Linked DNA regions of Luteibacter rhizovicinus DSM 16549. The protein of the gene in region 1 interacts with the protein of each later gene in a pairwise test. Links are inferred from orthologs where the notes say so. Each region holds a gene or a part of one and is shown in the gene's direction. Other genes may lie near its edges.

What was found.
Region 2: the proteins of BJI69_RS04480 (region 1) and mrdA interact in binary tests that used the Escherichia coli proteins (3 or more experiments, as listed by UniProt). The link is inferred for Luteibacter rhizovicinus DSM 16549 from one-to-one orthologs.

Annotation. Positions count from the first base shown.
Region 1 is NZ_CP017480.1:956,204-971,504, forward strand. What follows is about bases 5,598-8,733. They hold BJI69_RS04480 (penicillin-binding protein 1A), read left to right. Parts: upstream 5,598-5,945; coding sequence 5,946-8,522; downstream 8,523-8,733. Other genes in these bases: BJI69_RS04475 (pilus assembly protein PilM), read right to left, coding at 5,598-5,708; BJI69_RS04485 (hypothetical protein), read left to right, coding at 8,554-8,733. Also shown: BJI69_RS04450 (AAA family ATPase), read right to left, coding at 1-339; BJI69_RS04455 (type IV pilus secretin PilQ), read right to left, coding at 476-2,701; BJI69_RS04460 (pilus assembly protein PilP), read right to left, coding at 2,721-3,248; BJI69_RS04465 (type IV pilus inner membrane component PilO), read right to left, coding at 3,248-3,895; BJI69_RS04470 (PilN domain-containing protein), read right to left, coding at 3,892-4,650; more of BJI69_RS04475, read right to left, coding at 4,650-5,597; more of BJI69_RS04485, read left to right, coding at 8,734-9,225; BJI69_RS04490 (citrate synthase), read right to left, coding at 9,270-10,565; BJI69_RS04495 (type B 50S ribosomal protein L31), read right to left, coding at 10,834-11,079; BJI69_RS04500 (nucleoside hydrolase), read right to left, coding at 11,207-12,139; glnE (bifunctional [glutamate--ammonia ligase]-adenylyl-L-tyrosine phosphorylase/[glutamate--ammonia-ligase] adenylyltransferase), read right to left, coding at 12,190-15,078; BJI69_RS04510 (LTA synthase family protein), read left to right, coding at 15,213-15,301. UniProt on the Escherichia coli protein: Cell wall formation. Synthesis of cross-linked peptidoglycan from the lipid intermediates.
Region 2 is NZ_CP017480.1:2,271,252-2,286,416, forward strand. Bases 1,997-4,996 are described here. They hold mrdA (penicillin-binding protein 2), read left to right. Parts: upstream 1,997-2,488; coding sequence 2,489-4,504; downstream 4,505-4,996. Other genes in these bases: mreC (rod shape-determining protein MreC), read left to right, coding at 1,997-2,004; mreD (rod shape-determining protein MreD), read left to right, coding at 2,001-2,492; rodA (rod shape-determining protein RodA), read left to right, coding at 4,507-4,996. Outside these bases: BJI69_RS10185 (rod shape-determining protein), read left to right, coding at 1-934; more of mreC, read left to right, coding at 976-1,996; more of rodA, read left to right, coding at 4,997-5,622; mltB (lytic murein transglycosylase B), read left to right, coding at 5,685-6,716; BJI69_RS23150 (septal ring lytic transglycosylase RlpA family protein), read left to right, coding at 6,851-8,236; BJI69_RS10225 (D-alanyl-D-alanine carboxypeptidase family protein), read left to right, coding at 8,274-9,497; BJI69_RS10230 (DUF493 family protein), read left to right, coding at 9,510-9,800; lipoyl(octanoyl) transferase LipB, read left to right, coding at 9,971-10,639; lipA (lipoyl synthase), read left to right, coding at 10,653-11,651; BJI69_RS10245 (carboxy terminal-processing peptidase), read left to right, coding at 11,683-14,010; BJI69_RS10250 (mechanosensitive ion channel family protein), read left to right, coding at 14,125-14,976. UniProt on the Escherichia coli protein: Catalyzes cross-linking of the peptidoglycan cell wall. Responsible for the determination of the rod shape of the cell. Is probably required for lateral peptidoglycan synthesis and maintenance of the correct diameter during lateral and centripetal growth.

The DNA of each region.
Region 1 (15,301 bases):
ATCGGCAAGGACGATGTTGTGGAACAACGGCCCCCGCTCGAATTCGAAGGTGCCGGTCTGCGGACGGAAGATGTCGGTGCCGGTGAGATCGGCCGGGAGCAGGTCGGGCGTGAACTGGATCCGGTGGAAATCCGCCTCCACACGGGTCGCCAGGGCCTTGATCGCCGTGGTCTTGGCCAGGCCAGGCGCGCCCTCGACGAGGAGGTGGCCGTCGGCCAGCAGAGCGATCAGCAGGCATTCGACCAGGTGCGGCTGACCGATGATGCCGCGGGACAACTCCCCACGCAGGCGGACGAACGCTTCCTGGAGGGGCGTCGTGGCAATCGGCAGCTCGGACATCGGCGGTTCTCGTACGGGTAGAGGGACGATGAGACCACAGCCGGCCGGAGAAGTTTAGGTCCATGAGTCATCCGTGGCGGCGGGCCAAAAAAAAGGGCGGCCCGAAGGCCGCCCTTTTCACTCACTGCAATCGCGCTTAACGCAAGGAATCGGAGAGGATTCGTGGCGTCACGAAGATCAGCAGCTCGGCCTTGTTGTTGCTGCGGTTCGTGCGGCGGAAGAGCACGCCCAGACCCGGGATATCGCCCAGACCCGGCACCTTGTCCGTCGTATTGGACTTGGTGATCTCGTAGATACCGCCCAGGACCACCGTCTGACCGTTGTCGACCAGCACCGAGGTGTTGATCTCGCGGGTGTCGATCGAGGGCACGAAGCCACCGCCCGGCGACGGGGTCTGGCTGGCCAGCGCGTCCTTCTTGACGTTGATCTTCAGGTACACGCGGCTGTCGGCCGTGATCGTCGGCGTGACGCGGAGTTCGAGCACGGCGTCCTTGAACTGCACCGTCGCGTTCTGCGCACCACCGCCCGAGCTCGAGGCCTGGTAGGTCACGTAGCCGATCTGGGTACCCTGCTTGATCACCGCTTCCTGCTGGTTGGCGGTAATCACGCGGGGGCTGGAGATGACTTCGCTGCGGCCTTCGGTCTGCGCGGCCGAGAGCTCGAGGTCAACCAGGTAGTTGGCACCCAGGATCGCCAGGCCAATGCTGCCGGCCGGGTTCGCCACCGGCAGGTTGACGTTGTAGCCGCCCGGATAGGTGAGCGTGTTGTCCGTCTGCGAGCCGTTGTTGATGTTGTGGACGTTAGTCACCAGGCCCGAGGTACCCAGCTGCGTGCCGGTACCGCTGGTCAGATCCGGCGTCGTGCCGATGATCTGGCCGCTCGGGTTCGTGTTGAACGCCTGCGCACCCCAGCGAACACCGAGCTGACGGGTGAACTGGTCGGTGGCGACGACAATGCGCGACTCGATCAACACCTGCTGCACGGGGCGGTCGAGCGTCCCGATCAGTTCACGCAGGTCACGGATCTTGTCCGGCGTGTCGTTGACGAGCAGGGTGTTGGTGCGGTCGTCGAACGAGACGCTGCCACGAGCGGAGAGGAAGCCCTTCTGGCCATTACCCGTCGTACCGCCGCCCGTGCTCTGCAGCGCGCCCTGGGTCAACAGCTTGGCGATGTCCTCGGCCTTGCCATAGCTGATCGGGATGTAGTCGGAGATCAGCTCAGCCGATTCCTCAGCCTTCTGGCGCGCATCGGCCAGGCTCTGCTCGTAGTTGGCGAGTTCGGCCTGCGGTGCGATCCAGATGACGTTGCCGCTGCGACGCTTGTCGAGGCCCTTGGCGCGAAGGATTACGTCGAGCGCCTGATCCCACGGCGTATTGACCAGGCGCAAGGTGACACTGCCACCCACGCTGTCGGAGGCAACCAGGTTCAGCTTGGCTTCGTCGGCGATCAGCTGCAGTGCCGAACGGACCGGGATGTCCTGGAAGTTGAAGGTCAGGCGGGAACCCGAATACGTCGGTTCCTGACCCTTCGCGGCCTTACCCGTCGGCGCGGCAGCCTTCTTGGCGGCCACTTCGATCACGTACTCGCTACCGCTCTGGTAGGCCGAGGTCTCGATCTCACCCTTGGTACGGATGTCGAGGCGAGCGCCGCCCGGTGAGGCCTTCGAGTCGATCGACTGGACCGGCGTGGCGAAGTCGAGCACGTCGAGGCGCTGGGCCAGCTTCGCCGGCAGGCTGGAACCCGCCAGGCTGACGATGACGTGATCGCCCTCGCGGTGCATTTCCGGCGTCGTCGCTGAGCTACCGAGGGTGACCAGCACACGGCCTTCGCCGTTCGGGCCGCGGCGGAAGTCGATGTTCGACACCGGCGTGCCAGCACTCGAGGGGAGTGCCTTGGTCGGGTCGGACACGATGGCCGTGGTCGTCGTTGCACCGGTCGGGCCGTTGTTCACCGTAACGATGAGGTTCTTGCCCTCAGCGCGGGTGCGGTAGGCCGATTCGCGGAACAGCTCGATGGTGACGCGGGTGCGCCCACCGGCCGCGACTACCGACACGCCGGCCGTGGAGCCCTTGGCGATGTCGATGTGACGGCTGCTGAACGCGTTGGTCGTGTCCGGCAGGTCGATGGCGATCCGCGGCGGATTGTTGGTCGTGAAGACCTTCGGATCCGGCGCGGCGTCGGAGAACGCGAGGGTCAGTTCGATGCGGCCCCCGGGCTGTGCGTCGTAGCTGACATTCTGCAGGGCGTTCGCCGCCGATGCGGTGCCAGCGAACACGCCGGTGAAAGCGAGCGTGGCACCGAGCACCCAACGGCGCGCGCGATGGCGCGCGTTACCCGGCAGATGATGGAAGTTGGTCGTCATGTGCGTCATCCCCGAGTTCTTATTTTTCGCCGACCGCGATGCTTGCCGGACGCTCCATCCACCCGCCCTGGCCGTTAGGCACCAGTTCGACCAGATCGATCCGATCCTCCCCGACGGTCGTCACGCGACCGTAGGCCTGCCCCATGTATTCATTGCGGTGGATGCGATGGATCACCCCACCCGGATCTTTTACGAGTGCCTCGAGACTGGAACCAGCACCCACCGTGCCAACCATCTTGAGGGTGTCGAGCGAGAACATCTCGAGCGGCTCCTTCGGACGGTTTTCATCCGGTCGCGGGCCCGAAGACGTGTTCGTGTCCATTTCAGCCGTGCTCGGGCTGAACGGGTCACGGGCGCCCTGGTCCTGGTAAGCGAACGTCTCGAACGTGCGAATGACCGGGAGCACCGGAATCGGCTCTCCCTTCTTGTGCTTTTCGGCATCGACCCACTCGCGCAGGTCGGATGTTCCCTTGGTGCAGCCAGCCAGGGCCAGAGCGACGAAGAGCAGGGAAGCGGCGGGCCGCAACTTGATGTGCGTAGCGTTCATCACTTGCCCCCCTTGACCGGAGTAGCCGGGGTCGTGGTCTCGTCGTCTTCCAGATAGCGATAGGTTTTCACCGTACCCTGGAGGACCAGCTGACCGGAGCTGACGCCGTTCTTGTCGGCGGTTTTCGGCGACAACGAGACGTCATGCAGGGTCAGGATGACGACGCGCGGCAACGAGGCCACACCACTGATAAACGTACCGAACTGGTGGTAAGTGCCGACCATGCGCAGCGTGATCGGCTTCTCCGCGTAGAAATCCTTCGGCGTTTCCGGACCCGGCTGGAACAACTCCGTCTCGATGCCCGCGGCCAGCGCGGTCTGCGAGATGTCGATGAGCAGTTCGGGCATTTCCGTGCGGCTGGGCAGCTGGCGCAACAGGGTGCGCAGCATGTCCTGCATTTCGGTCAGCTGCTGCTCGAGGGCTTCGAGGTTGGCGGACTTGGCCTGCTTCGTCGAGAACTCGCTCTTGAGAGCGATTTCCTTACTCTCCGCGGAAGCCAGGTCGTCCTGTTGCGAGCTGATTTCGAAGTACCAGCCGGCGAGCACCACGACCACGAACAGCAGGCCGGTGAAGAACAGCTTGATCGCTTTCGGCCAGCCGCCGACGTTATGGCGATCGAGATTGCGCAGATCGTCAAAGAACTTCATGGCTTGGCTCCTGCCGTGGTGGCGGAAGCCGGTCGCGGAGCGGCCGGAACGGCGGCAGGAGCGGCGGCGGGCGTCGGTGCGGGAGCCACGGCGGGCTTGCCGATCGCCGCATTAGCCCCGTTGGCCAGCACGGCCGGGACGGCTGCGACGCTCGAAGCCGATGCCGGAGCGGCACTGCTCGACGAACCTGCCGGCGCGCCATCCGGGCCATCGCCAGGATGGTTAAGGCGAACGTCGAGACCGAACGAGTAAGGCATGCGCGAGGCGTCGTGCGTGTTCTCCGTCTTGCGCAGGTCGGCATGGCCCATCCAGGGCGAGGCTTCGATGTTCCGCATGTACTCGGCCACGCTGGAGTTGGACTGCGACACGCCGTCGAGGGACATGGAGTCACCCGACTGCTTCATGCCGCCCAGGCGCGCGCTCGCCGGAATGGTCTTCACCAGCTCGTCGAACAGATGAACCATCTGCGATCGATTGGCCTGCAGTTGCTCGATGATCTGCTTGCGCTGCAGGAGGCCCGCGCGGACCCGGTCCAGGTCCTTGATCTTCGCGATACGGTCGTCGAGCTGCTTGATCTCGGCCTGCAGGTAGGTGTTGCGCTCGGCCTGGTTGTCGATGCGCGCGTCCATCCAGAACGACCACGCGATCAGCACCACGAGGGCAGCGCCGAAAGCCATGCCGAGCTGGATATAGAACTCGCGTTCTCGCAGCTTGCGGCGCTCGGCGCGCCAGGGCAGTAGGTTGATATGAGCCATCAGTCGAAGCTCCTCATGGCGAGGCCGACGGCAATCATCAGCGCGGGCGCGTCCTGGGCCAGGGTCTGGGCCTGGACACGACTGGAAAGCGCCATGCGGGCGAGCGGATTGGCGACGACGCAGGGCACGCCGAGCTGCTGTTCTAGCAGTTCGGTGATGCCTTCGATCGAGGCACAACCACCGGCCAGGACGACCTGGTCGACGCGGCTGTACTCGCTGCCTGCAAAGAAGAACTGGAGCAGACGACTCACCTGCTGGACCAGCGACTCCTTGAACGGCTCCAGCGCCTCCATCTCGTAGGATTCGGGCAGGCCGCCCTTGCGCTTGGCCCGACCGGCTTCCTCGTAGGAAAGGCCATAGCGACGCATGATCTCGTCGGTGAGCTGCTTGCCGCCGAAGACCTGCTCGCGAGAGTAGATCGTCCGCTGGTTCTTCAGCACGGCCAGGGTCGTCATGGTGGCGCCGATATCGACGACCGCCACCAGGGCGTCCCGGGAGACAGCCAACTGGTCGGCCACCATGGCGAACGCGTTCTCCATGGCGAACGCCTCGACGTCGACTACCCGGGCGGTCAAGCCGCCGAGGTCGAGGGCGGCGATGCGCATGTCCACGTTCTCGGTCCGCGAGGCGGCGAGCAGGATGTTGTTCATCTCGGGATTGTCGCGAACCGGCCCGACAACCTCGAAATCGAGGCTAACTTCCTCGATCGGGTAGGGAATGTACTGGTTCGCCTCGACCTGGATCTGACCCTCGAGGTCATCCTCCGAGAGGTCGGCCGACATGGGAATGATGCGGGTGATCACGGCGGAGCCGGCCACGGCAGCAGCGCCGTGTTTGAGTTTGGATCCGGATCGGGCCAATGCCCGCCGAATAGCCTCGCCCACCGCTTCGACTTCAACGATGTTCTTTTCGACGACGGCATTGGGCGGCAGCGGCTCGACGGCATAGTGTTCGACGCGATAGCGCCCCCCTGCCTGACTGAGCTGCAGCAGCTTTACTGCGGTCGAACTGATGTCGACGCCAATTAAAGGCGCCGCCTTGGGTGTAAAGAGCCCCACGTTGTCCCCCTTCCCCGCGCCTTTGTCGGAATTGGTCTTCGGCGCGAAGGCATTAGATCTAAAACTTAACGGATTGGCAACGGGCCATTTCGGGCCCTTACCGGCACTAATTCACAAATCCAGTCACTGGGTTAGCGAAAACCCTTCAGGACGGGTCGAGCGTCACCCAGCCGCGCCCCTCCCCGCCTTGGCTCTATACTCCGCCACGACCCACACGGCGGCGACCCCTCCCCCTTCATGCGAATCCTCAAGCGTTTGCTGCGCATTGCGCTGTACCTCGCCCTGGCAGGCATCCTCTTCGTGGCAGGCGCCATCGGCGTCGCCTACTGGCTGCTGGCCCCGCGCCTGCCGTCGGTCGCTGTCCTGCGCGACTATCACATGCAAGTTCCGCTCCGGGTACTGAGTTCGGACGGACGGCTCATCGCTTCCTTCGGCGAGACCCGACGCATTCCCGTGCACATCGCCGACGTACCTGCACGCTTGAAGAATGCTGTCTTATCGGCCGAAGATGCCGATTTCTACAGCCATCCGGGCATCGACTGGCACGGTATCGCCCGCGCCGGCATCCACGTCATCGTCTCCGGCGGCGACAAGGGACCCGGCGGGTCGACGATCACGCAGCAGGTCGCGCGCAACTTCTTCCTCAGCCCCGAAAAGCTTTATTCGCGCAAACTGACGGAAGTGTTTATCGCTCTGCGCATGGAAAACGAGCTCACCAAGGATCAGATCCTCGAGCTCTACATCAATAAGATGTTCCTCGGTCATCGCGCCTACGGCCTCGCCGCCGCCGCGTCGTACTACTACGGCAAGACGCTCGACCAGCTGACCGTCGCCGAGAGTGCCACCCTGGCCTCGACCTTCCAGCTGCCCTCGGTCGTCAATCCACTGAACAACCCCAAGCGCATGATCGCCCGCCGTGACTGGGTGCTCGGTCAGATGCTCTCGAACCGTTTCATCACGCAGGCCGAGTACGACGAGGCCATCAAGGAACCGAACGACGCGTTCCCGCACGAACAGCAGATCGAGGTGGACGCGCCCTACCTTGCCGAAATGGTGCGCCAGCAGGTCCTCGAGAAACTCGGTAACGATGCCCTTACCGAGGGCTACGTGGTCCACACCACGGTACCCAGCGACAGCCAGGCCGCAGCGAACGATGCCCTCCGCGGGCGCCTGTCCGCCTACGATCGACGCCACGGCTATCGCGGCCCGGAAGGTCACGAGGAACTCCCGGCGCAGGCCGGCCCCGATGATTACGATCGCGTTCTCGCCGGCTACACGAGCGTCGCTGGCATGATGCCAGCCATCGTCACCGAGACCGGGGCGAAGGAAGCGACGGTGTACCTGTCCGCAAAGGAGACGGCGACCTTGAGCCTGGAGTCGATTGCCTGGGCGCGCCCCTACGTCAACGAAGGTCGCGCCGGAGCGGCACCGACGCGAGTCGACGCCGTCCTCAAGCGCGGTGACGTGATTCGCCTCATCCGCAGCGAGAAGGACGACATCAACGAAGACGCCAAGGCCTCGGACACCGCGAAGGCGACGACGGAAGCCAAGCCCGATTCGGGCAAGGGTGCCTGGCACCTCACCCAGATTCCTGCCGTACAGGCCGCCCTGGTTTCGGTCGACCCCGAAGATGGTGCCGTTCGTGCGCTTGTGGGTGGTTTCAGCTTCCTTCGTTCGAAATTCAACCGCGCCGTGATGGCGGCACGCCAGCCGGGCTCGAGCTTCAAGCCTTACCTGTATTCGGCTGCCTTCGAACGAGGCTTCACGCCTGCCTCGATCGTCAACGATGCACCGGTCGCCTTCCCCGATCCGTCACGTCCGGACGGCATGTGGACGCCGGCGAACGACGACAACAAGTTCGCCGGGCCGATGCGCCTGCGCGAGGCGCTGGTGCAGTCGAAGAACCTGGTTTCGGTCCGTCTGCTCGATGCCATCGGCGTGCGCTACGCCCGCGAGTACATCACCCGCTTCGGCTTCACACCGGATGCCCTGCCGCAGAACCTGTCGCTCGCGTTGGGGACGGCGTCCGTCTCGCCGATGAGCATGGCTCGCGGCTACGCCGTGTTCGCCAACGGCGGCTATCTGGTCACGCCCTATTTCATCGCGCGGATCGACGACCGCGACGGCAACCCCGTCTACGTTGCCAACCCCGAACGCGCCTGTGCGGACTGTCAGGAACGCCTGCTCAACCCGACGCCTGCCGGGCCGCCGACGCAGGCCTCCACGGCGCTGATTCCCGCCAAGCCGGCGGTGGCCAGCAGCACCGGTGGCAACGGAACCGGCGACGCCGTCCTTCCCGCCGATGCCCACGCCGACCAGACGAAGCTGCCGAAGCTGGCGCCGCATGTCATCGACGTCCGCAACGACTACCTCGTCACCTCGCTGATGCAGGACGTGATCAAGCGCGGCACGGGCTCGGCCGCACGGGCACTCGGCCGCGACGATCTCGCCGGCAAGACAGGTTCGACCAACGACCATCGCGACGCCTGGTTCGTCGGCTTCAATGGCGACGTATCGACGGCCGTCTGGGTCGGCTTCGACGACTTCAGTTCGCTCGGTCGCGGCGAGTTCGGCGCCAAGGCGGCCTTGCCGATCTGGATGGATTACATGGGTGCGGTCCTGAAGGACAAGTCATCGCATACCCTGGCCATGCCGCCCGGTATCGCCAATGTGCAGATCGATCCGGGCTCGGGCCTGCCTTCGTCCGGCGGCATGAGCGAAATCATGAAGGTCGAGGACGTCGACCGTCTTCGCGAACAGGCGACACAGAAGCAACAGGAGGAACAGCAGGATCACGCCTACGACATCTTCTGACGACCACATACACACCACACGGGGGTGAGTCATGGCACGAGGCGAGCATCACAAACTCCACGCACAGGACCGGACGCAGCGTCACCGCGCCCTTGTCGCCCAGGAAGCGGCCCGCCTGATGAGCGAGCACGGTATTCGCGACTTCCATCATGCAAAGGTGAAGGCCGCGGAGCGACTCGGCATTGCCGACGCCCAGGCGTTGCCTCGCAACAACGAGATCGAAGACGCGCTGCGCGAACACCAACGCATCTTCAAGGCCGATTCGCAACCCCTGGCCTTGCGTGCACGGCGCGAGGCCGCCGTCGAGGCGATGCGATTCCTGCGCGGATTCGACGCCCGCCTGGTCGGTGCCGTCCTTGAAGGCACGGCCGACGAGCATTCCGCCGTCTGCCTGCATGTCTTCAGTGACGACCCGGAAGCCCCGGTGCTGTTCCTCCAGGAACAAGGCATTCCGCTGGAGACGCAGACACGACGCCTGCGCTGGCCGGGCAACGAGCAAAGCGAATATCCCGTCCTGCTGTTCGGTGCCGACGGCATCCCGTTCGACCTGACCGTGCTACCGCTGGACGCCCTGCGCCAGGCGCCCCTGGATCGCATCGATGAACGACCGATGCGCCGGGCCACCGCCTCGATGGTGCAGGCATTGCTGGCCGAGGAAGATATTCAGATGTTCGATGCGTCGACGCCAACACCTGCCCGGTAGGAGCCGATTCAAAAAAAACCCCGCTTTCGCGGGGTTTTTCTTTCTCAGCGCTTATCGCTCGGCGCGTAGTCGCGAACGTCGGCACCCGTGTAGATCTGACGAGGACGGCCGATGCGCGCCCCCGGGGTTTCGTGCTGTTCGATCCAGTGCGAGATCCAGCCGGACGTGCGCGCGATGGCGAACATCACGGTGAACATCTCGGTCGGGATACCCAGCGCCTTGTAGATGATGCCGGAGTAGAAGTCGACGTTCGGGTAGAGCTTGCGCTCGACGAAGTAGTCGTCCTTCAGGGCCGCTTCTTCCAGCTTCATCGCGACGTCGAGCAGCGGGTCGTTGACGCCCAGCTCCTCGAGCACCTTGTGGCACATTTCGCGAATGATCTTCGCGCGCGGGTCGAAGTTCTTGTACACGCGATGACCGAAGCCCATCAGGCGGAACGAGTCGTTCTTGTCCTTCGCGCGCTTGACCGCGGTCTCGACCTTGTCGGCGGTACCGATCTCTTCGAGCTGCTTGAGCACGGCTTCGTTCGCACCACCATGCGCCGGACCCCAGAGCGCGGTAATACCGGCGGCGATCGAGGCATACGGGTTGGCACCGGTCGAACCGACCAGGCGCACCGTCGAGGTCGACGCGTTCTGCTCGTGGTCGGCGTGCAGGATGAACAGCAGGTCGAGCGCCTTGGCGACGACCGGGTTCAACTCGAGCGGCTCGCTCGGCACTTCGAACATCATGTGCAGGAAGCGGGTGACGTACTCGAGGTTGTTGCGCGGATAACGCGTCGGCCAGCCGATCGAATGACGGTAAATGGCAGCGGAGATCGTCGGCATCTTCGCGATGAGGCGGATGGCGGCGAGCTTGCGGTCTTCCGGGTTATCGACATCGAGCTTGTCGTGGTAGAACGCCGACAGCGAGGCGATCGAGCCGGCGAGCATGGCCATCGGATGCGCGTCGTGGTTGAAGCCACGCAGGAAGAACTTGAGGTTCTCGTGCATCATCGAGTGATGCGTGATGTCGTGCTCGAACTTCGCGAACTCGGTCTTGTTCGGCAGTTCACCGTTGAGCAGCAGGTACGAGGTCTCGAGGAAGGTGGACTTCTCGGCGAGCTGCTCGATCGGGTAGCCGCGGTACAGCAGGACGCCCTTGTCGCCATCGATATAGGTGATGGCACTCTTGGTGCTGGCGGTGCTGCCGTAACCCGGATCGTAAGTGAAGTAGCCGGTGTCCTTGTAGAGCGTGCCGATGTCGACGCACTCGGCGCCGAGCGTGCCGCCGATGACCGGCAGTTCGCTTACGGGCTTGTTGGATTCATCGACCAATTTGACGGTTTTGGCGTCGGACACGGCGAGCTCCTCTGTCTTTCTGTACCCGTTCCGCCAGGGGCTGGCGAAACGTAGCGATGTTGGGATTAACGACACCGGGGGAGAGGTGCCGTACCGGTCGCCGCGTGCGACCGAAGTTCCCCATTATCACACAGAGGTTATTCAAACGTCCGTTCGTTGGCCGCCAGATCGCACGCACAAAAAGACACGGGGCAAGCCTTGGGCTCGCCCCGTGTCTGTCTATCCTCGCGAAACGCCACCCCGCAGGCGGCGCGCGGATGGAGCCGTCTTACTTCTGGCCGTAGCGCTGACGGAACTTGTCGACGCGACCGCCGACGTCCAGCGTCTTCTGCTTGCCGGTGTAGAACGGGTGCGAATGGCTCGAGATATCGAGCTTGATCACCGGGTATTCGTTACCGTCTTCCCACTTGACCGTCTCCTTGCTGGACATCGTCGAACGCGTCAGGAACGCGAAATCGGACGACAGGTCCTGGAAAACGACGGACTGGTACTTCGGGTGGATGTTCTCTTTCATGGCGTGACTCTAAGAATTAGCGGGGTGAAAAGAGCGGCATTGTAACCAGCGAGCCGGAGGACGGCAAGTCTCGGCAAGCACCGCGCGGCCGGGCTCCTGTGGGAGCCGCTTCAGCGGCGATTGCCTCTCATGCAGCCCCCAGGGCTCCAGCGATCAGCTGGCCGAAGCGATCCTGGTCGACCCCAAGGACGATCCGGGCGTTCGGGGTGCCGCCGAGGCGGCCTTGCCAGTCGACCACCGTCGCACCACGGGTGAGCCGGCCATCCAGCTCGATCGCCACATGACGGGTCTCGGCACGGGTGACCATGCCAGGATCCAGCGCCACCGCCATGGCCAGGGCATCGGCGGCGATGAAGCCGGTCCGCTCGTGCTCGGCGTTGAAGCGCCGGGCCGTGCCGAATATCTTCTCGAAGAAGGCCGCCCGCGCATCCCCCGCTGCGACCCAGCCGTCGTAGCTTTCGTCCGGGAACGCGTGGCGTACCGTCGCTTCCCAGTCGACCAGATCGAACATCGGGAAGGCTTCGAAAACCACGTGCGCCGCCTCCGGATCGAACCCGATGTTGAACTCGGCCGGGATCTTTCCGGTGTTTCCATGCCCGGTCACCGCACCCCCCATGACAACGAGGCGCTTCACGCGCTGTGGCAGATCGGGATCGAGCCGGACAGCGAGGGCGAGATTGGTCAGCGGACCGAGGGCGACGAGCGTCAGTTCGCCAGGCCGCTCGCGCGTCAGGCGGATCAGGGCGAGGGCCGCGTGCTCGGCCTCGACCGGATGCTTCGGCTCAGCGAAACCCACATCGCCAAAGCCGTCGGCACCATGGACGAAGGCCGCGTCCTCGTCCGGCGCGCGCACCAGGGGCGAGGGACAGCCACCGAACACTGGCGTGCCCGCCCCGATCAGCTCGACCAGCGTGCGCGCATTGCGCACCGTATGACCCAGGCCGACGTTGCCGGCGGCTACCGTGAGCGCGGCCACGTCGGCGTGCTCGTGCGCCATCAGGATGGCGAGGGCATCGTCCACGCCGGGGTCGGTGTCGATCAACAACGAGGGTCGGGTCATCGCAGGTCAGGTCCGTGAACGGCCGGACAGCATAGCGCCGGCCGCGCGCTTCAGACAGCCTGTGAGGCGGGAGCGTCGGCGCCCTGCAGCTCGAAGCCCAACTCACTCGCCACTTGGAGCACGCCAGCGCACGCAGCGTCGAGCGCCGGCGTGCGCTGGGCGATTCGCGACCGAAGATCCAGCGTGCACGCCAACCCCATCTGCAACAGATCGGCATGCGCCACATGGAGGGTGTCGGCCTGCAATTGACTGAACAGACCGACCGAACGCAGCGCATCGATCAGCGTGCTGCTCGCCGTCGTGTCGAGGATCGTCGGATGCTCCGCCGCGTGCGCCAGCACCATGCCCTGAAGCAGGAACTCGATATCGATGAGCGCACCCGCGCCCTGCTTGAGGTCGAGACGCAGGGTATCCGAACGGTCGCGCTCGGCCCGCCAGCGCCGCCGCATCGCACTGACCTCGGCGATGACGCGCGCGCCATCGCGCGGTGTGCAGAGGATGTCCCGGCGTATGCCGGCCAGCACACCGCCCAGCCGGACATCGCCGGCCACCGGTCGCGCGCGCAGCAAGGCCTGATGCTCCCAGGTCCAGGCGCGATCGCGCTGGTAGGCCTCGAAGGCATCGGCACTGGCGACAAGCAGTCCTTTGGAGCCGTCGGGCCGCAGGCGCGTATCGACGTCGTATAGCTTGCCGGCATGGGTCTGCGCGCTCAGCCAGTGCATGACGCGCTGGGCGAGGCGCTGGTACCAGCGTGTCCCGTCGACCGGTCGCGCGCCGTCGCTCATCGCATTGGCCAGCTTGCCGTCGTAAACGAAAACCAGATCGAGGTCCGAAGCGAATCCGAGCTCCTCGCCGCCCAGACTGCCATAGCCCAGGACAGCGAACCCCCCGCCGTCGCCCGGCAGGCGCCCGTGTTGCGCCGTCAGCTCGCGCGTGGCGAGCGCCAGCACGGCGGCGACGATCGCCTCGGCAAGGCCGGCAAGCCGCCGCGCCGTGGCCGGCGCGTCGGCCCGCCCGTCGTTGAAGGCCAGGCCGAGACGAAACGCGATGCTCGAACGGAACTCGTTGAGTCGCTCGAGTTCGCGCTCCGCGTCACGCTCATCCAGCGTGCCAAGCGTCCGCGCAATCTCCGCGGAAATATCGGCACGCTTCAGCGGAAGCTGGTCGATGCGTGGATCGAGAACGTCGTCCAGCAGCAAGGGCTGGGCGATCACCCGCTCCGCCAGGAACGCGCTGTCGGAAAAGACACCCGCAACACGACGCCGTGCATTCGGCTGCTCGTCGAGCAAGGCAAGGTACGAGGATCGCCGAGCGACGGCCTGGACCAGGCGCACCATGCGCAGCAGACTGGCGGACGGCGACGCACTGGCCCGCGCGGCGCCGATGAGTTGCGGCATGAGCCGCTCGAGTCGTTCCCCGGAGCGGGCGGACATGGATCGTACGGCCGCCGCCTGCGGAAGCTTGGTCAGTTGCTCCACGGCGTCGGCACCGCCGGCAAAGCCCGAGGCCTCCAGCGTCGCCGCGCTCAACGAGCCGTCACGAGCGGCAGCCCACAGCTCGACATCGGCGACCGGCGCCGTCGCGGTCTGCCCGGCCTCCGGCACGAGCACGGCGGCGAACTCGGCCGACACGGCGGCGCGATGCGCCGCCAGCTCCACCGCCAACGCATCCCACGACGGGTAATCCAGGCCCAACGCCAGCCTCTCGCGTGAAAGCTCGTCGTCGGGAATGTCATGCGTCTGCGCATCGCGCAGCATCTGCACGCGATTCTCCACGCGACGCAGGAACAGGTAGGCCGCGCGAAGAAGCTTGGCCCGTGCCGTCGGAATGTACCCGCGCGCCTCGCACGCGCGCAGTGCCGGCAGCAACCCGCGCACGCGCAGCGCGGGATCGCGACCGCCACGGATCATCTGGGTCAGCTGGACGACGAATTCGATTTCGCGAATGCCGCCGGGCCCCAGCTTGAGGTTACCGGCAAGGTCCTTGCGCGCCACTTCCGCATCGATCAGCGACTTCATCTCGCGCAGGCCGGCGAAGGCGGTGTAATCGAGGTAACGCCGGTACACGAAGGGCCGCAGCATGTCCTGCAGTTCGCGCCCGGCGGCGCGATCGCCGGCCACGGGGCGCGCCTTGATCCATGCATAACGTTCCCAGTCGCGACCTTCGCGCTGGTAGTACTGCTCCATCGCCGCGAACGGCAGCGCAAGACGGCCGGCGTTGCCGAACGGACGCAGCCGCAGGTCCACGCGCGCGCAGATCCCGTCCACCGTGGGCTCGGCAAGGAGTCGCACGAGTTGGCGCGCCTCGCGGATGAAGTACTCCCCGTTGTCGAGCGAGCGCGTGCCATCGGTATCGCCAGCCGAGGCATAGGCGAGGATCAGGTCGATATCCGATGAGAAATTCAGCTCGTTGCCGCCCAGCTTGCCGAAGCCGACCACGACCATGCGCTGCTCGACGCCGGCGGCGTCGCGCGGACGGCCGAAGCGTGCGTGCAAGGAATGTTCGGACCAGCGCAAGGCCGCGCTCAGCAGGGTTTCGTAGAGGGCACTGGTCGACGCCAGCGTCTCGTCGATGTCGTCGAGCCCGTTCACGTCGCGAAACACCAGGCGAACCGCCTCGGCATGACGGAAACGGCGCAGGATCGACATGCAGCGGTCTTCATCGGCCGGCAGGTCCAGCATGCTGCCCCGCGTCGCCGCGTCCGCGCTGGCGCGGAAGCGCTCGAGGCCGGCAGGAGCGAGCAATTCCGGCTGGCGACGAAAGACGTCGAAGGCGAAGTCCGAAGCCAGCAGCGTGCGGCGGATGCGTTCGGCCACGCCCGCATCGTCGTGAACGGGAATACGGGCCGCCCGACATGCCGCCATCACATCGGCATAACGGTGATCGATGAGTGCCCGTAGTTCGGGGCTTTCGCGCAGGGCTGGCGTAGGGACATTCATGAGGAGGCCATTGTGCCTGAAGCGGCAATTTGCGAAGAATCGTATGAAAAACCGGCGCTTTCGGTGACAACCGATTCATGTCCGTTCCGTTACAGTCCCTATCCCCTCGGGACTGGACGCGGAAGTCGGCTCTTATGACCAGCGCTTCGAAAACCTGGCGTGACCGCGCGGGACGCGCTGTGCTGCCGCTCATCACGGCGGTCCTGTTCGTCCTGCTCACGGG
Region 2 (15,165 bases), 1.3 Mb from region 1 along the record:
CGTCGCGATCCGCCAGGATCGGGGCCCGGGCGGTCCGCGAACCGTTGCCGCCGTCGGTGGCGACGCCAAGCGCATGCTCGGCCGTACGCCGGGCAATATCGCCACGGTCCGTCCGATGAAGGACGGCGTCATCGCCGACTTCACCATGACCGAAGCGATGCTCCAGCATTTCATCAAGCAGGTGCACCGTTCGCGCATGCTCCGTCCGAGCCCGCGCGTGCTGGTCTGCGTGCCCTGCGGCTCGACCCAGGTGGAGCGCCGCGCGATCAAGGAATCGGCCGAGGGTGCAGGCGCCCGCGACGTCTTCCTGATCGAGGAACCCATGGCAGCGGCCATCGGCGCCGGTATTCCGGTGCATGAGGCCCGCGGCTCGATGGTCCTGGATATCGGTGGCGGTACCTCCGAAGTCGCGGTCATCTCGCTGAACGGCATCGTCTACTCGCAGTCGGTCCGCGTCGGTGGCGATCGCTTCGACGAAGCCATCATCAACTACGTGCGCCGCAACCACGGCACCCTGATCGGCGAGTCCACCGCCGAGCGGATCAAGCTCGAAGTCGGCTGTGCCTTCCCGCAGAGCGAAGTCCGCGAGATGGAAATCTCCGGCCGTAACCTCGCCGAGGGCGTGCCGCGCATGTTCACGATCAACTCCAACGAAGTGCTGGAAGCCCTCCACGAGCCGCTCTCGGGCATCGTGGCAGCGGTCAAGGCCGCGCTGGAGCAGACCCCGCCGGAGCTCTGCTCCGACGTGGCCGAGCGCGGCATCGTACTCACCGGTGGCGGCGCGTTGCTGCGCGATCTGGATCGTCTCATCTCCGAGGAAACCGGCCTGCACGTGCAGGTGGCCGATGACCCGCTCACCTGCGTCGCCCGTGGCGGCGGCAAGGCGCTGGAGATGATCGACCAGCACGGCAGCGACTTCTTCGCGTTCGAATGATGGCCGCGCGCGACGGCGCGCTGGCCGGAACGCGCTGAGCCATGGCCCTCAATCGCGACGATCAGTCGCCGCTGTTCGCGCCCGGTGTGGCGGGGACCCTGCGGTTGATCGTCTATCTCGCGCTCGCCTGTGTGCTCATGGTGCTCGATCACCGCGGCGGCTGGCTCGGTAACGTCCGTTACGGGCTGTCCATCGTGGTCGAACCGATCTACCGGATCGCCGGTCTGCCGTCGCAAGGTTTCCAGGCGGCGACGGTGGCGTTCGCCGATCGCCAGCGCCTGACCGAGGCCAACCAGCGCCTGCGGGAAGACCTGCTCCTGGCCAATGCCAAGCTCAACCGCATGGCCTCGGTGGCCGAGCAGAACCAGCGGCTCAAGGAACTGCTGGACACCCAGCACAGCCTCTCGCTCAACGTGCAGCTCGCGCGCCTCATCGGCGTGGATCTGGGTACCTTCCGTCACCGGATCGTGCTCAACGTCGGTGCGCGCGACAAGGTGCAGGCCGGCCAGGTGGTGATCGATGCACGCGGCGTGATGGGCCAGATCGTCGAAGTGATGCCGACCACCTCGGTCGCCATGCTGATCACCGATCCGAACCACGCGATCCCCGTCACCATCGAGCGCACCGGCCTGCGCACGGTGGCTTATGGCTCGCGCGGGGGCGACATGCTCGTGCTGCCCAATATTCCCGTCTCCGCCGATGTGCAGTCCGGCGACAAGCTGGTCACCTCCGGCCTGGGCGGGCGCTTCCCGCCGGGCTTCCCGGTGGGTGAGATTCGCGACGTGGCGCAGACGGCCTCGGGGACGTTCCTGTCCGCGCAGGCGAAACCGGCCGCCGATCTGGATCGCAGCGAGGATGTGCTCCTGCTGCACGATCTGGCCGAGCAGGACGGTCCGCCGCCGCTCGCGCCGAACGCCGGTCCGCCAGCCGGCCTCGCGCCGGATCCGAATGCGCCGCCGACCGTACCCGTCGCGCCGACCCTGCCCAAGGTGACCTCACCGACGGCGACGCCGGTGCCCGCACGCGCCAGCTCGTCCACGGGCAATACATCGACGGGGACGACGCCATGAACAAGGTTCGTGTCCGCCAGCTGTGGTTCGCGGCGACGCTGTTGCTGTCGCTGTTCCTCATGCTGATTCCGCTGCCGGGGCCGCTGACGCCGTTCAAGCCCTACTGGCCGGCGCTGATCCTGCTCTACTGGTGCCTGCAGTCGGGCGACCGCGTCACGCTCGGCCTCGCCTTCTGCCTGGGCGTCGGTGCCGATCTCTTCGACGGCGTGCTGCTTGGCGAACAGGCGCTGCGCCTTACGGCGATGGTCTTCATCGCGCTGCGCTTCCGCTCGCGGCTGCGCTTCTTCCCCATGTGGCAACAGTCGCTGGCCGTGCTCGGTCTGCTGCTGAATGACCGCGTGCTCCTGCTGCTCATCCGCGTGTTCGCCGGCGATCCGCTGCCGCCACCCGAATACTGGATCTCGCCGCTGGTGGGCGCGGCGCTGTGGCCGTTCGTCTTCCTGATCCTCGACGACCTCCGCGCACGCCTGCGCATCCACGACACATGAGCCGGCGGCGCGCCTCGATCAAGGAGGTCCGCGGCGAAGTGGCGCTGTTCCGTCGGCGCGCCCTGGCCGGATTCTTCCTGCTCCTGCTCGGCCTGATCGCTGTATGCAGTCGCTATGTCTACCTGCAGGTGTTCCATCACGACGAGTTCGTGACGCGCTCCGAGCAGAACCGGGTGAAACCGCGGTCGATCCCGCCGGCGCGCGGGCTCATCTATGACCGCAACGGCGTGCTGCTCGCCGACAACGTCCCCGCGTTTCGCCTCGAGGTGACGCCCGAGCAGGTCGCCAATATGGACGACATGCTGCAGCGGCTCAGCGCGGTCGTGCCGATCAGCGACGACGACATCGTCACGTTCAAGAAGCAGGTGAAGCTCGGCCGGCGCTTCGAAGGCATCCCGCTCAAGCTCAAGCTCACCGAGGACGAGATCGGCCGCTTCGCCGTGAATCGCTGGCGATTCCCGGGTGTGGACGTGGTGCCGTATCTCACGCGGCGTTATCCGCTGGGTGGTGCGCTGGCTCATGTCATCGGCTATGTGAGCCGTATCGACGTGGACGATCTGGATCGCATGGACGATGACGAGGAGGCTAGCTACAAGGGCACCACGCACATCGGTCGCATCGGCATCGAGCGCTCGTACGAGAAACTGCTGCACGGCGAGCCGGGCTACGAGCTGGTCGAAGTCAACGCCGATGGACGCACCCAGGCGGTGCTCGACACCACGCCGCCGACACCGGGCAAGAATATTTACCTGAGCATCGACGTGCGGCTGCAGAAGGCGGCACTGGATGCGATGGCGGGGCGTTCGGGGGCGGCTATCGCCATCGACCCGCGCAACGGCCAGGTGCTTGCCTTCGCCAGCGTTCCCGACTTCGACCCCAATCTTTTCGTCAACGGGATCAGTTCGGTCGACTACAAGAACCTGATGACGGCGCCGGACAAACCGCTCTACAACCGCGCGTTGCGCGGCGTGTATCCGCCGGGCTCCACGGTGAAGCCATTCCTCGCGCTGGGTGGGCTCACCATGGGCATTCGCCGGCCGACGGATACGGTGCTCTCCACCGGCGAGTTCTGCATCCCGGGGCAGAGTCGCTGTTACCGCGACGACAAGCGCGGCGGCGACGGCACGGTGAACATGGTCCGTGCGATCGAACTGTCCACCAACACGTATTTCTACCGCCTCGCCCTGGACATGGGCATCGACCGCCTCGCGTCGTGGATGGGCGGCCTGGGCTTCGGCAAGAAGACCGGCATCGACCTTACCGGCGAAGTCGAGGGTGTGCTGCCCTCGCGTGAATGGAAAGCGACACGCAGCAAGGCGGGCTGGTATCCGGGCGAGACGATCATCTCCGGTATCGGCCAGGGCTACTGGGCGGTGACGCCGATCCAGCTGGCGCATGCCGTTGCTACTTTTGCCGGTCGCGGCATACCGTATGCGCCGCACCTGCTGATGGATACGCAGGATGGCGTGGACAGTGCGCGCGTGCGGCAATCGTTCCCACCCACCGGCCCGTCGGTGATCCGCAAGGCGGCGGATTGGGACACGGTGAACGAGGGCATGATCGCGGTGATCAACTCGGGCGCGGGTACCGGCAAGAAGCTGGGCATCGGCTTCCCGTTCGTCATCGCCGGCAAGAGCGGCACGGCCGAGCGCTTCTCGCGCAAATCCGATGCCTACGACACCAACAAGAACACCGCCTATCTGGCGACCCGCCATCGCGCGCTGTTCATCGCCTACACCCCGGCCGAGGATCCGAAGATCGCCGTGGCCGTGGTGCTCGAAGCCGGTGCGTGGGGCGCGGCGGATTCCGGTCCGATCGCCCGAAAGATCCTCGATCAGTGGGTCGTCGACGAAGGCGGTGCGCGCCCGACCGCGCTGCCGCCGGGCCCGATCACCTTGTCCGATGCACCGGCCGAGGCCGCGCCGGTCAGCGCGAGTTCCGTGCAGGGCGCACAGCCGGCCGCGCCGACGAGCAGCGAGTTGCCGCCCGACGATAACGGCGAGGACCAGTAACCATGTTCGCCAACCTCACCGTCCGCCTCAAACGCTTCGGCCTGCGCCTGCTCACGCGGCCGCGCCTCGATCTGCCCCTGCTGCTGGCGCTGTTCCTGCTTGCCTGCGCGGGCCTTGCGACGCTTTACAGCGCTGGCAACGCCAACCTCTCCCTGGTCGGCGGGCAGGCGGCGCGCTTCGTGCTCGGCGCCGTGTTGCTGGTGGTGATCTCGCGTATCCCGCCACCCGTGCTGCGCTCGTGGACGCCGTGGCTCTACATGGGCAGCACGGCGTTGCTCGTCGTCGTCGCGGCGCTGGGCGAGGGCCGTGGCGCCTATCGCTGGCTGGATCTGGGCTTCATGCGCTTCCAGCCCTCCGAGCTGCTCAAGCTCACCATGCCGATGATGGTTGCCTGGTACCTGCATCCGCGGCAGCTGCCGCCGGGCTGGAAGGACATCATCGTGGTCGGCCTGATGATCGCGGTGCCCGCCGGACTGATCGCCGAGCAGCCCGACCTCGGCACCGCCTTGCTGGTCGCGGGGGCAGGCGCCTTCGCGCTGTTCCTCTCCGGCATGGCCTGGTGGCGTATCGGCCTGCTCGTCGGCGGCGCGGGCGCGGCGATTCCGGTCGCCTGGCAGTTCCTCCACGAATACCAGCGCAACCGCGTGCGCACGTTGCTCGACCCCGAATCGGATCCCTTGGGCAACGGCTGGCACATCATCCAGTCGAAGATCGCGGTGGGCTCCGGTGGCGTGTTCGGCAAGGGCTGGCAGCACGGCACGCAGTCGCGGCTGGAATTCCTGCCCGAGCACACCACCGACTTCATCTTCGCCGTGTTCTCGGAAGAGTTCGGCCTGGTCGGTGTCATCGCGATCATGCTGCTCTACGCCTTCATCATCGGCCGTTGCCTGTGGATCGCGATGAACGCGCGCGACACCTACTCGCGCCTGCTCGCCGGCGCCATCGGCATGAGCTTCTTCGTCTACGTGGCGGTGAACGGCGGCATGGTCGCGGGCATCCTGCCGGTGGTGGGCGTGCCGATGCCGCTGATCAGTTACGGCGGCACGTCCGCGGTGTCGCTGCTCACGGGCTTCGGCGTGCTCATGTCGATCCACGCCAATCGCAAGCTCCACGATTGATGCCTGAACGCTTCCCGACGCGCGGCCCTGTGACGCCATTCCTGCGTGCTACGCTTCGGCGCATGGATGAAGTTCTTACCGCGCGCCGCGCACGAATCGCACGTTTATCCCCGCGCCTCGCTGGCGCGATGATCGCCTTCCCCCTGATGTTCGCCTCCGCGGTGTTCGCTGAAACCCATCCGGGCCAGGAACAGCTCGTGCGTGAAGTGGCGAAGGACACGGGCAAAAGCAAGGCCTCGCTGAACGCGATCCTCGACGGCGCGAAGATGCAGCAGTCCATCATCGACGCGATGAACCGCCCGGCGGAAGGCAAGCCGTGGCGGGATTACCGGCCGATCTTCCTGACCGAGCAGCGCATCCAGGCGGGCGCGGACTTCTACCAGACGCATCGCGCCCTGCTCGACGCCATCGGCAAGAAGTACGGCGTGCCGCCCGAATACATCGTCGCCATCGTCGGCGTGGAAACCTTCTACGGAAAGAACACCGGCAAGTACAAGGTGCTCGATGCGCTGACCACGCTCGCCTTCTACTACCCCAAGCGCGCGCCGTTCTTCCGCGAGCAGCTGAAAACGCTGCTGGAACTGCCGCCGAACCATCTCGCCGGACCACTGGACACGCTCACCGGCTCCTACGCGGGTGCGCAGGGCTGGGGCCAGTTCATGCCCTCGTCGATCCGCGACTGGGGCGTGGACTACGACGGCGACGGCAAGATCGACATGAAGGGCTCGATGGGCGACATCTTCGCCAGCGTGGCCAATTATTTCTCCGAGCACGGTTGGGAAACCGGCGGTCCGCTCGCCGTGCGGGCCCAGCCGGATGCCCGCGTCCGCGATCCGGACGTGCCGAAGGACTGGCGCCCCGTGGCGCCGGTGGAGTCCTTTGTCGCCGAGGGCTTCGCGCCCTTGCAGCACCTGAATCCGGGGCGTGACGCGCAGCTGGTGCGCCTCGACGGGCCGGCCGGCCCCGAATACTGGTTCGTCTTCCAGAATTTCTACGTCATCACCACGTACAACCGCAGCCCGATGTACGCCATGGCCGTGAACCAGCTGGCCCAGGCGATCCGCGAACGCACGCACGGGCCCGCCGCGCGATGAACGGGCGAAACGGGGGGCTCGCCGGCGCGGGGAGCGTCTCGCTTCGCAGGGATCGCCGGCATAGCCGGCTCCCACAAACCGCCCGATCCACCGGGCCTTCCCGCTCGTTGTGGGAGCTGCTTCAGCAGCGATGGGTGCTCGCGACTCGCCTCATTGTCATCCTCCTGGTCGCCCTTGTCCTCACCGCCTGCGGCGGCTCGAAAAACTCCCGCCCCTCATCGCGCGGCAGCAGCGGCTCGTCGTCGTCCTCGCGCGGCAGCAGTGGCGGCCGCGACGACATCAGCAAGTCGCAATCGTCGCGCTATCGCTCCAGCTCGGACAGCGTGCCCACCGAGATTCCGGATGTCAGCAAGCTCCCGGAGCCGGTGCCGAAGGTCGAGCCGCGCGCTCTCTACGGCAACAAGAGCCCGTATTCGGTGCTCGGCCAGACCTACAACGTGCTGCCCACGCCGCGCGGCTACGTGGAGCGCGGCATCGCCTCGTTCTACGGCAACAAATTCCACGGCTACAAGACCTCGAGCCTCGAGGAATACGACATGTACCAGTTCTCCGCGGCGCATAAAACGCTGCCGCTGCCGAGCTATGCGCGTGTCACCAACCTCGAGAATGGCAAGAGCGTCATCGTCCGCGTCAACGATCGCGGGCCCTTCCACGAGAACCGCATCATCGACCTGTCCTTCGCGGCAGCGGTGAAGCTGGGCGTGTGGCCGAAGGGCACGGGTCTGGTCGAAGTGCGCGCGATCGATCCGAGCGAAGCGAACAGCGATCGCGGTGCGCCTTACGTGAATACCGCGCCGAAGCCGGCACCGGTCACCGCCCCGGTGCCGCCGTCACGCCCGGCCTATGCGGCGGCGCCGCCATCGGCACGTACCGCGCCGACGCCGGACATGGCTACGTCGTCGCCGTCGACCGCGTCGCGATTCGCCACGGCGGGCGCTGTTTCCACCGCACCGGTGATGACCTCCGGGTCGCGCGCGCCGAGCGCCGCCATCTCGGCGCCGGTCGGCAGCGTTCCGGTCCGCGCCACGCCGAATGCGGGCGTGCAGGGCGGTAGCAACCAGGTGGCGAGCGCCCCCGCGGGCGCGGCGGCCGACGGCGAGGGTGATGACGGTCCGGTGCCCGGCATGACTGGAGTCTCCGCCGCCGAAGCCTTGCCGCCGTTGCCGGGTCAGAAGGCAGGATCGGTGCCGGCACCCTCATCCTCAGGCACGCCGTCAGGCAATGGCCAGACCCCGCGCCTCAGCACGCCAGCCCAGGGCCCTACCATCGCCTCGGTGCCCGGCAAACCCACGATTTACCTCCAGGTCGGCGCGTTTTCCGACGTGGCGAACGCCAACCGCGTGGCCGACCAGCTGAACAAAGCGGGTCTGGGCCCTGTCAGTGTTATCGAGACCGCTGTCGCCGGTCGTAGCGTGCGCCGTGTGCGCGTTGGCCCCCTGGCCGATGTCGACACGGCCGACCGCGTGACCGACCAGATCTCCGGCATGGGCCTGCCCCGGCCGTCGGTCGCGGTAGACTGACCTTCTTTTTTGTTGCTTTGACTGGATCGCTGAAACGATGAAGCTCTTCCCTCGCTCCCTGTTCGCTTTCGCCGCCGCTGCGCTCGTCGCCGGCGTCACCGTGGCGCAGCAGACTCCGCCGCATCCCGCACCCGTTCCGCGCCCGGTCGTTCCCGAAGCGCCGGTGCCGCCGCCGCCGGACGTGGAAGGCAAGAGCTGGGTGCTGATGGATTACAACACCGGGCAGATCATCGCCTCGAAGGATCCGGACGTGCAGCTGGAGCCGGCCTCGATCACCAAGATCATGACCGACTACGTCGTCTCGGCCGAGCTGGGCAACGGCAAGATCCACAATTCCGACCCGGTCACGATCAGCGAGAACGCGTGGCGCGGCGGCGGTGCGAGCACCGACGGCTCGACCAGCTTCCTCAAGCTCAACAGCCAGGTGCCGCTGAAAGACCTGCTGTACGGCATGATCATCCAGTCCGGTAACGACGCCGCCATCGCGCTGGCCGAGCACACCGCGGGCTCCGAGCCGGCGTTCGCCAACCTGATGAACGCGTATGCCAAGCAGATCGGCATGACGCATTCGCAGTTCCAGAACGCCTCGGGTTACCCGGTCGCCAACCACTACACGACCGCCCGCGACATCGCGATCCTGTCGCGCGCGCTGATCCACGACTTCCCCGAGGATTACGCGATCTCGGCCGTGAAGGAGTTCGAGTGGAACGGCATCAAGCAGCACAACCGTAACCTGCTGCTGTGGCGCGACAACACCGTCGACGGCATCAAGACCGGCCACACCGCCGCCGCCGGCTACTGCCTGGCTGCCTCGGCCAAGCAGGGCGATGCCCGCATGATCGCCATCATCATGGGCGCCAACAGCGAGAAGGGCCGCGCCGATGCCGCGCTGGCGCTGCTCAACTACGGTTTCCGCTTCTACGAATCGCACAAGCTCTACGAAGCCAACAAGCCGCTGGCCACGCCGAAGCTGTGGAAGGGCGCCGAGAACACCATCCCGCTCGGTGTCGCCGAAGACGCGCTGGTCTCGGTCAAGCGTGGCGACTACGACAAGCTCAAGGCCAACCTCGACATCCCGGCCACGCTGATCGCTCCCTTCAAGAAGGGCCAGCAGGTCGGCACGCTGCGCGTGACGCTCGACGGTCAGCCGGTGCTCACCACGCCCCTGGTGGCCCTGAACGATGCACCGGAAGGCGGTTTCTTCTCGCGCCTTTGGGACACGATCATGCTGTGGTTCCACAGCGACAGCGACAAGAAGTAAGAGGACGGCACGATGCGTGAGATCGACTTCAGCGATGCGCAGAAAGACGGCAAGGGCTTCCAGTTCCCGGGCGAGTTCGAGATCACGGCCATCGGCAGCGCCACGGCCGGCCTCGACAAGCACGTCCCGGCGCTGCTCCATGCCATCGGCCTGGAAGTGCTCCACGAGACCCTGACGACCAAGCTCACCCCGGCCGGTAACTACCAGTCGGTCACCGTGAGCTTCGTCGCACCGAGCCGTGAGAAGTACCTGGAGGCGCACAGCACGCTGCGCGCCGACGAGAACATCCGCTTCACGATGTGACGGCCTGCGCTTGGTAGGAGCCGATTCATCGGCGATTGGGTGCTCGCAGCAGCCCGGCCGGCTGCCGCCGGATCGCCGCTGAAGCGGCTCCTACAAAGAGCGGCCCCGCCAGCCTTGTATCGCTTGGCCTGCGCCCACAACTTCTCGACATCCCCTCCGACCCGATCCCGATGACCCTCCCCCTCAACGTCCGCCGGCTGGGGCGCGTCCCCTACGAATCCACCTGGAAGGCCATGAGCGCCTTCACCGACAACCGCACCGACGACACCGTCGACGAGCTGTGGCTGCTGGAGCACGACCCGGTGTTCACCCTGGGCCAGGCGGGCAAGGAAGAGCATGTGCTGGCGGCGGGGGACATCCCCGTGGTCCGCGTGGATCGCGGCGGCCAGGTGACCTACCACGGTCCCGGCCAGATCGTGGCCTACCCGATGATCGACCTGCGCCGCGTCGGCGTTGGCGTGCGCGAGCTGGTCAACCGGATCGAGCAGGCCATCATCGACACCATGGGCGAGTGGAATATCGGCGCCGAACGCCTCGAGGGCGCCCCGGGCGTCTACGTGGCGGGTGCCAAGGTCGCAGCCCTCGGGCTGCGCATCCGCCGGGGCTGCAGCTTCCACGGGCTGGCCTTCAACGTGGACATGGACCTCGAGCCCTATCACCGCATCAATCCCTGCGGGTACAAGGGTTTGGAGGTCACCCAGGTGTTAGACTTAGGCGGTCCGTCGCGGTTGGCTGACGTGGAAGACGTCCTGGTACAGGAATTCTGCAAGCAGTTTGGCTTCCACGCCGTGTCAGCCGAACCCTCCCTCCCCGAACTCCCGACCCGCATTGCGGTCTGAGGTCGTAGCCGTTATGAGCCAAACCTCCACTTCCCCCTCCCGCAGCATCCCCATCGCCGTCGTCGACAAGCCGGGCGAGAAGATGCTTGGTAACGACAAGATCGCGCTCAACCGCGCGAACTTCGATACCGACGTGCCCGTGCTGCGCAAGCCCAGCTGGATCCGCGTGCGCCTGCCCCAGGGCAACGCCGTGCAGCAGCTGAAGGCGCGCCTGCGCGAGAACTCGCTGGTCACGGTCTGCGAAGAAGCGTCCTGCCCGAACATCCATGAGTGCTTCTCCAAGGGCACCGCGACGTTCATGATCCTTGGCGAGGTCTGCACCCGCCGCTGCTCGTTCTGCGACGTGGCCCACGGCCGGCCGCAGCCGCCGGATCCGCTCGAGCCGGCACGCCTGGCCGAGACCATCCGCGACATGCGCCTGAAGTACGTGGTGATCACCTCGGTGGACCGCGACGACCTGCGCGACGGCGGTGCCGAGCATTTCGCCTCGTGCATCCGCGCGGTGCGTCACGCCAGCCCGAACATCCGCATCGAGATCCTCACCCCGGACTTCCGTGGCAAGGGCCGCATGGAGCGCGCGCTGGAAGTCATGAAGGACTTCCCGCCGGACGTCTTCAACCACAACCTCGAGACGGTGCCGCACCTGTATCGCGAAGTCCGTCCGGGCGCCGACTACCAGTGGTCGCTGGACCTGCTCAAACGGTTCAAGGCCCAGCATCCCGAGGTCCCGACCAAGTCCGGCATCATGCTCGGCCTGGGCGAGACGATGGATCAGGTGCTCGAGACCATGCGCGATCTACGTAACCATGACGTCGACATGATCACCATCGGCCAGTACCTGCAGCCGACGGCGCATCACCACCCGGTGGTCCGTTACTGGACGCCGGACGAATTCGAGGCGCTGCGCGTCGCCGGTGAAGAGATGGGCTTCGGCCATGTCGCTTCCGGCCCGTTGGTGCGATCCTCCTACCATGCCGACCTGATGGCTCACGCCGCCGGCGTCGTCGAATAAACGCCCCAAAGCAATCCGAGGCTTCGACTACATGACCCTTCGCCCCGCGTTCGCCCTCCTGCTGGCCCTTTCCGCCGCGGGTGCCCAGGCACAGACAGCCGCCCCGCAGCAGCCGGGTGCGGCCGCGCCGGCGACGAAGGCCGCGACGCCGCAGCCCAAGGATGCGTCCGAAGCAGCGACCTCGCCGGAGCCGCAGCGCAAGGAGTCGAGCCTGCCGTTGAAGCCGACCGCCGCCGAGGCCCAGGCCTCGCAGCTGTCGGCGCGCTTCCTCACGCGCTTCCATTACCAGGCCCAGCCGCTCGACGACGCCATGTCGGCCAAGATCTACAAGGCCTACTTCGACGCGCTCGATAGCGAGAAAGTCTTCTTCACCCAGGAAGACATGGACAAGTTCGCGCCGCTGAAGACGCAGTTCGACGACGCGATCTGGAACCAGGACCTCACCGGTCCGTTCTCGGTGTTCAACCTCTACATCACGCGCGCCGTGGATCGCATGAACTACGCGCGTGGCCTGCTGAAGAAGGGCTTCGACTTCAGCAGCAACGAAAGCTTCAACTTCGACCGCAAGAAAGCCGCGATCCCGAAGAACCAGGCCGAACTCGACGACGTCTGGCGCAAGCGCACCATGAACGACTGGCTGCGCCTGAAGCTCGCCGGCAAGAGCGACGACGACATCCGCAAGACGCTCGACAAGCGCTACGCGACGTACATCAGCCGCGTGCGCCAGCTCGACGACGAAGACGCGACGCAGGCCTTCATGACCGCGTACGCCAACTCCACCGACCCGCACACCGACTACCTCGGTCCCCGCGCCGCCGACGCCTTCGACATCGCCATGCGCCTGTCGCTGGAAGGTATCGGCGCGGTGCTGCAGGCGCGCGACGACTACACCACCATCCGCGAACTCGTTCCGGGTGGCCCGGCGATCAAGTCGGGCAAGATGAAGGCGGGCGATCGCATCGTCGCCATCGGCCAGGGTGAAACCGGTCCCATGGTCGACGTGGTCGGCTGGCGCCAGGACGACGTGGTCAAGCTCATCCGCGGCAAGAAGGACACCACGGTCCGCATCGAGATCCTTCCGGCCGACGCCGGCGTGGACGGCAAGCACGACATCGTGACCCTGGTCCGCAAGAAGGTCACGATGGAAGAGCAGGCCGCCAAGTCCAAGGTCATCGACGTGAAGGACGGCGATGTCACGCGCAAGATCGGCGTGATCGACCTGCCCACGTTCTACCAGGACTTCGGTGCGCGCCGCGCCGGCGACACCAACTTCAAGAGCGCCACCCGCGACGTCGCCAAGCTCCTCACCGAGCTCAAGGCACAGAAGGTCGAGGGTGTCGTCATCGATCTGCGCAACAACGGCGGTGGCTCGCTGTCCGAAGCCACCGAGCTCACCGGTCTGTTCATCGATACCGGTCCGGTCGTGCAGGTGCGTGACGCCCGTGGCCAGATCGACGCGCAGGGCGACGACGCTCCGGGCATGTCGTGGGACGGTCCGATGGCCGTGCTGGTCAATCGTGGTTCGGCCTCGGCCTCGGAGATCTTCGCGGCGGCGATCCAGGATTACGGCCGCGGCGTCATCATCGGCGAGCCGACCTTCGGCAAGGGCACCGTGCAGAACCTGGTCGACCTCGACAAGTTCGGCAAGTCCGTCACCGGCGAGACCGCCAAGTACGGCGAGCTCAAGATGACCATCGCCGAATTCATCCGCATCAACGGCGACAGCACGCAGCTGCGCGGTGTCACGCCGGACGTCATGTTCCCGCAGAACGGTGATGCGAAGGAATTCGGCGAGTCCACCTACGACAACGCACTGCCGTGGCGTCACATCGATCCGGCCGACTACAAGCCGGTCGCCGACCTCAAGCCGATCTTCGGTCCGCTCAATGCCAAGCACGAAGCGCGCGTCGCCAACTCGCCGGCATGGAAGCTCATGCTCGACGAAATGGCCGAGTACAAGAAGCTCCGCGACAAGACCGACATCTCGTTGAACTTCGCCGCACGGCAGGCCGAGCGCAAGCAGTACGACGCGCTGCAGACCGACTTCCGCAATCGTCGTAAGGCGATCTTCGGCAGCGCCGGCGGCGCGGCCGATGCCGCTGACGACGCCAACAACGGCGACGACGGCCTCAACGCGAACGAGCGCAGCCTGAAGACCGAAATCAAGGCGGAAGCCGATGCGAAGAAGGCCAAGGACACGCCGCTCGAGGAAGCCGCCCACATCGTCGGTGACGAGGTTTCGCTGATCAAGGCGGACCCGAAGGTCGCCGCGCAGGTCCTTCCGTACGGCGGTCGCAAGATCGACAGCCCGCAAACCGCGCAGGTGCCGCAGAGCCCTCCGGCTGCCACCACCCCGTAAAGAAAAAGCCCGCCACTGGCGGGCTTTTTTTTGACCTGTCTTTTTGTGGGAGCCGCTTCAGCGGCGATGGGTGCTAGCCTCACTGCCGAACAAAAAACGCAGGAGGCATAGCCCATGAACGATTTCCTCGACCAGATCGGCATCCACGCCGCCACGCGTGCCTTGATCGTCACGTATTCCATTCGCATCGGCCTGGCGTTGTTGCTGCTGTTGATCGGCTTCTGGATCGCTGCACGCGTCGCCAACCTCGGTCGCCGTGCCCTGGAGCGCGCCCGTGTCGATCTGACGCTGGCGATGTTCCTGCGCAACATCATCTACGGCATCCTTATCGCGTTGCTGCTGATCCAGGTGCTTGGCATGGCCGGCATTCCGACGGCCTCGTTCATCGCGGCGATCGGCGCCGCCGGCCTCGCCATCGGCCTGGCCCTCAACAGCTCGCTGTCCAATCTTGCCTGGGGTGTGCTGCTGATCCTGTTTCGCCCGTTCCGCGTCGGCGACCACGTCACCATCGGTGGCGTCGAAGGCGACGTGCAGAGCATCAACCTCATGCACACCTACCTGATCACACCGGACAATCGCCAGGCGGTCCTGCCGAATGCCAAGGTTGGCGGCGAGGCGATCATCAACTTCAACGTTCGCGGCACGCGGCGTTTCGAGATCAAGGTCGGCATCGGCTACAACGACGACATCGGCAAGGCGATGCAGACGGTGCGGGACCTGTTCGCCGCCGATGCGCGCATCCTCAAGGATCCGGCGCCGGGCGTGTGGACCGAGGCGCTCGGCGATTCCAGCGTGAACCTGGTCATCCGCGGCTGGACCGCTACCGGTGATCTCTGGGAAACGCAGACGACGTTGATCCGCAGCATCAAGGAGCGTTTCGACGAGGCCGGCATCACCATCCCATACCCGCAGAGCGAGATCCGCCTGGTGCGTGCGCCGGCAGCGCAGGATCCCGCGCCCCTGTAAGAACCGATTTCTGTAGGAGCCAATTTCTGTGGGAGCCGCTTTAGCGGCGATTGTGGGAGCCGCTTCAGCGGCGATCCCGCGGCAGCGGGCCAGGTCATCGCCAGCGCCCGATCGCCGATGAATCGGCTCCCACAGGGGCGAGAGCATCGCCGATGAATCGGCTCCCACAGGGGTAGCGGGGCGCTAGCG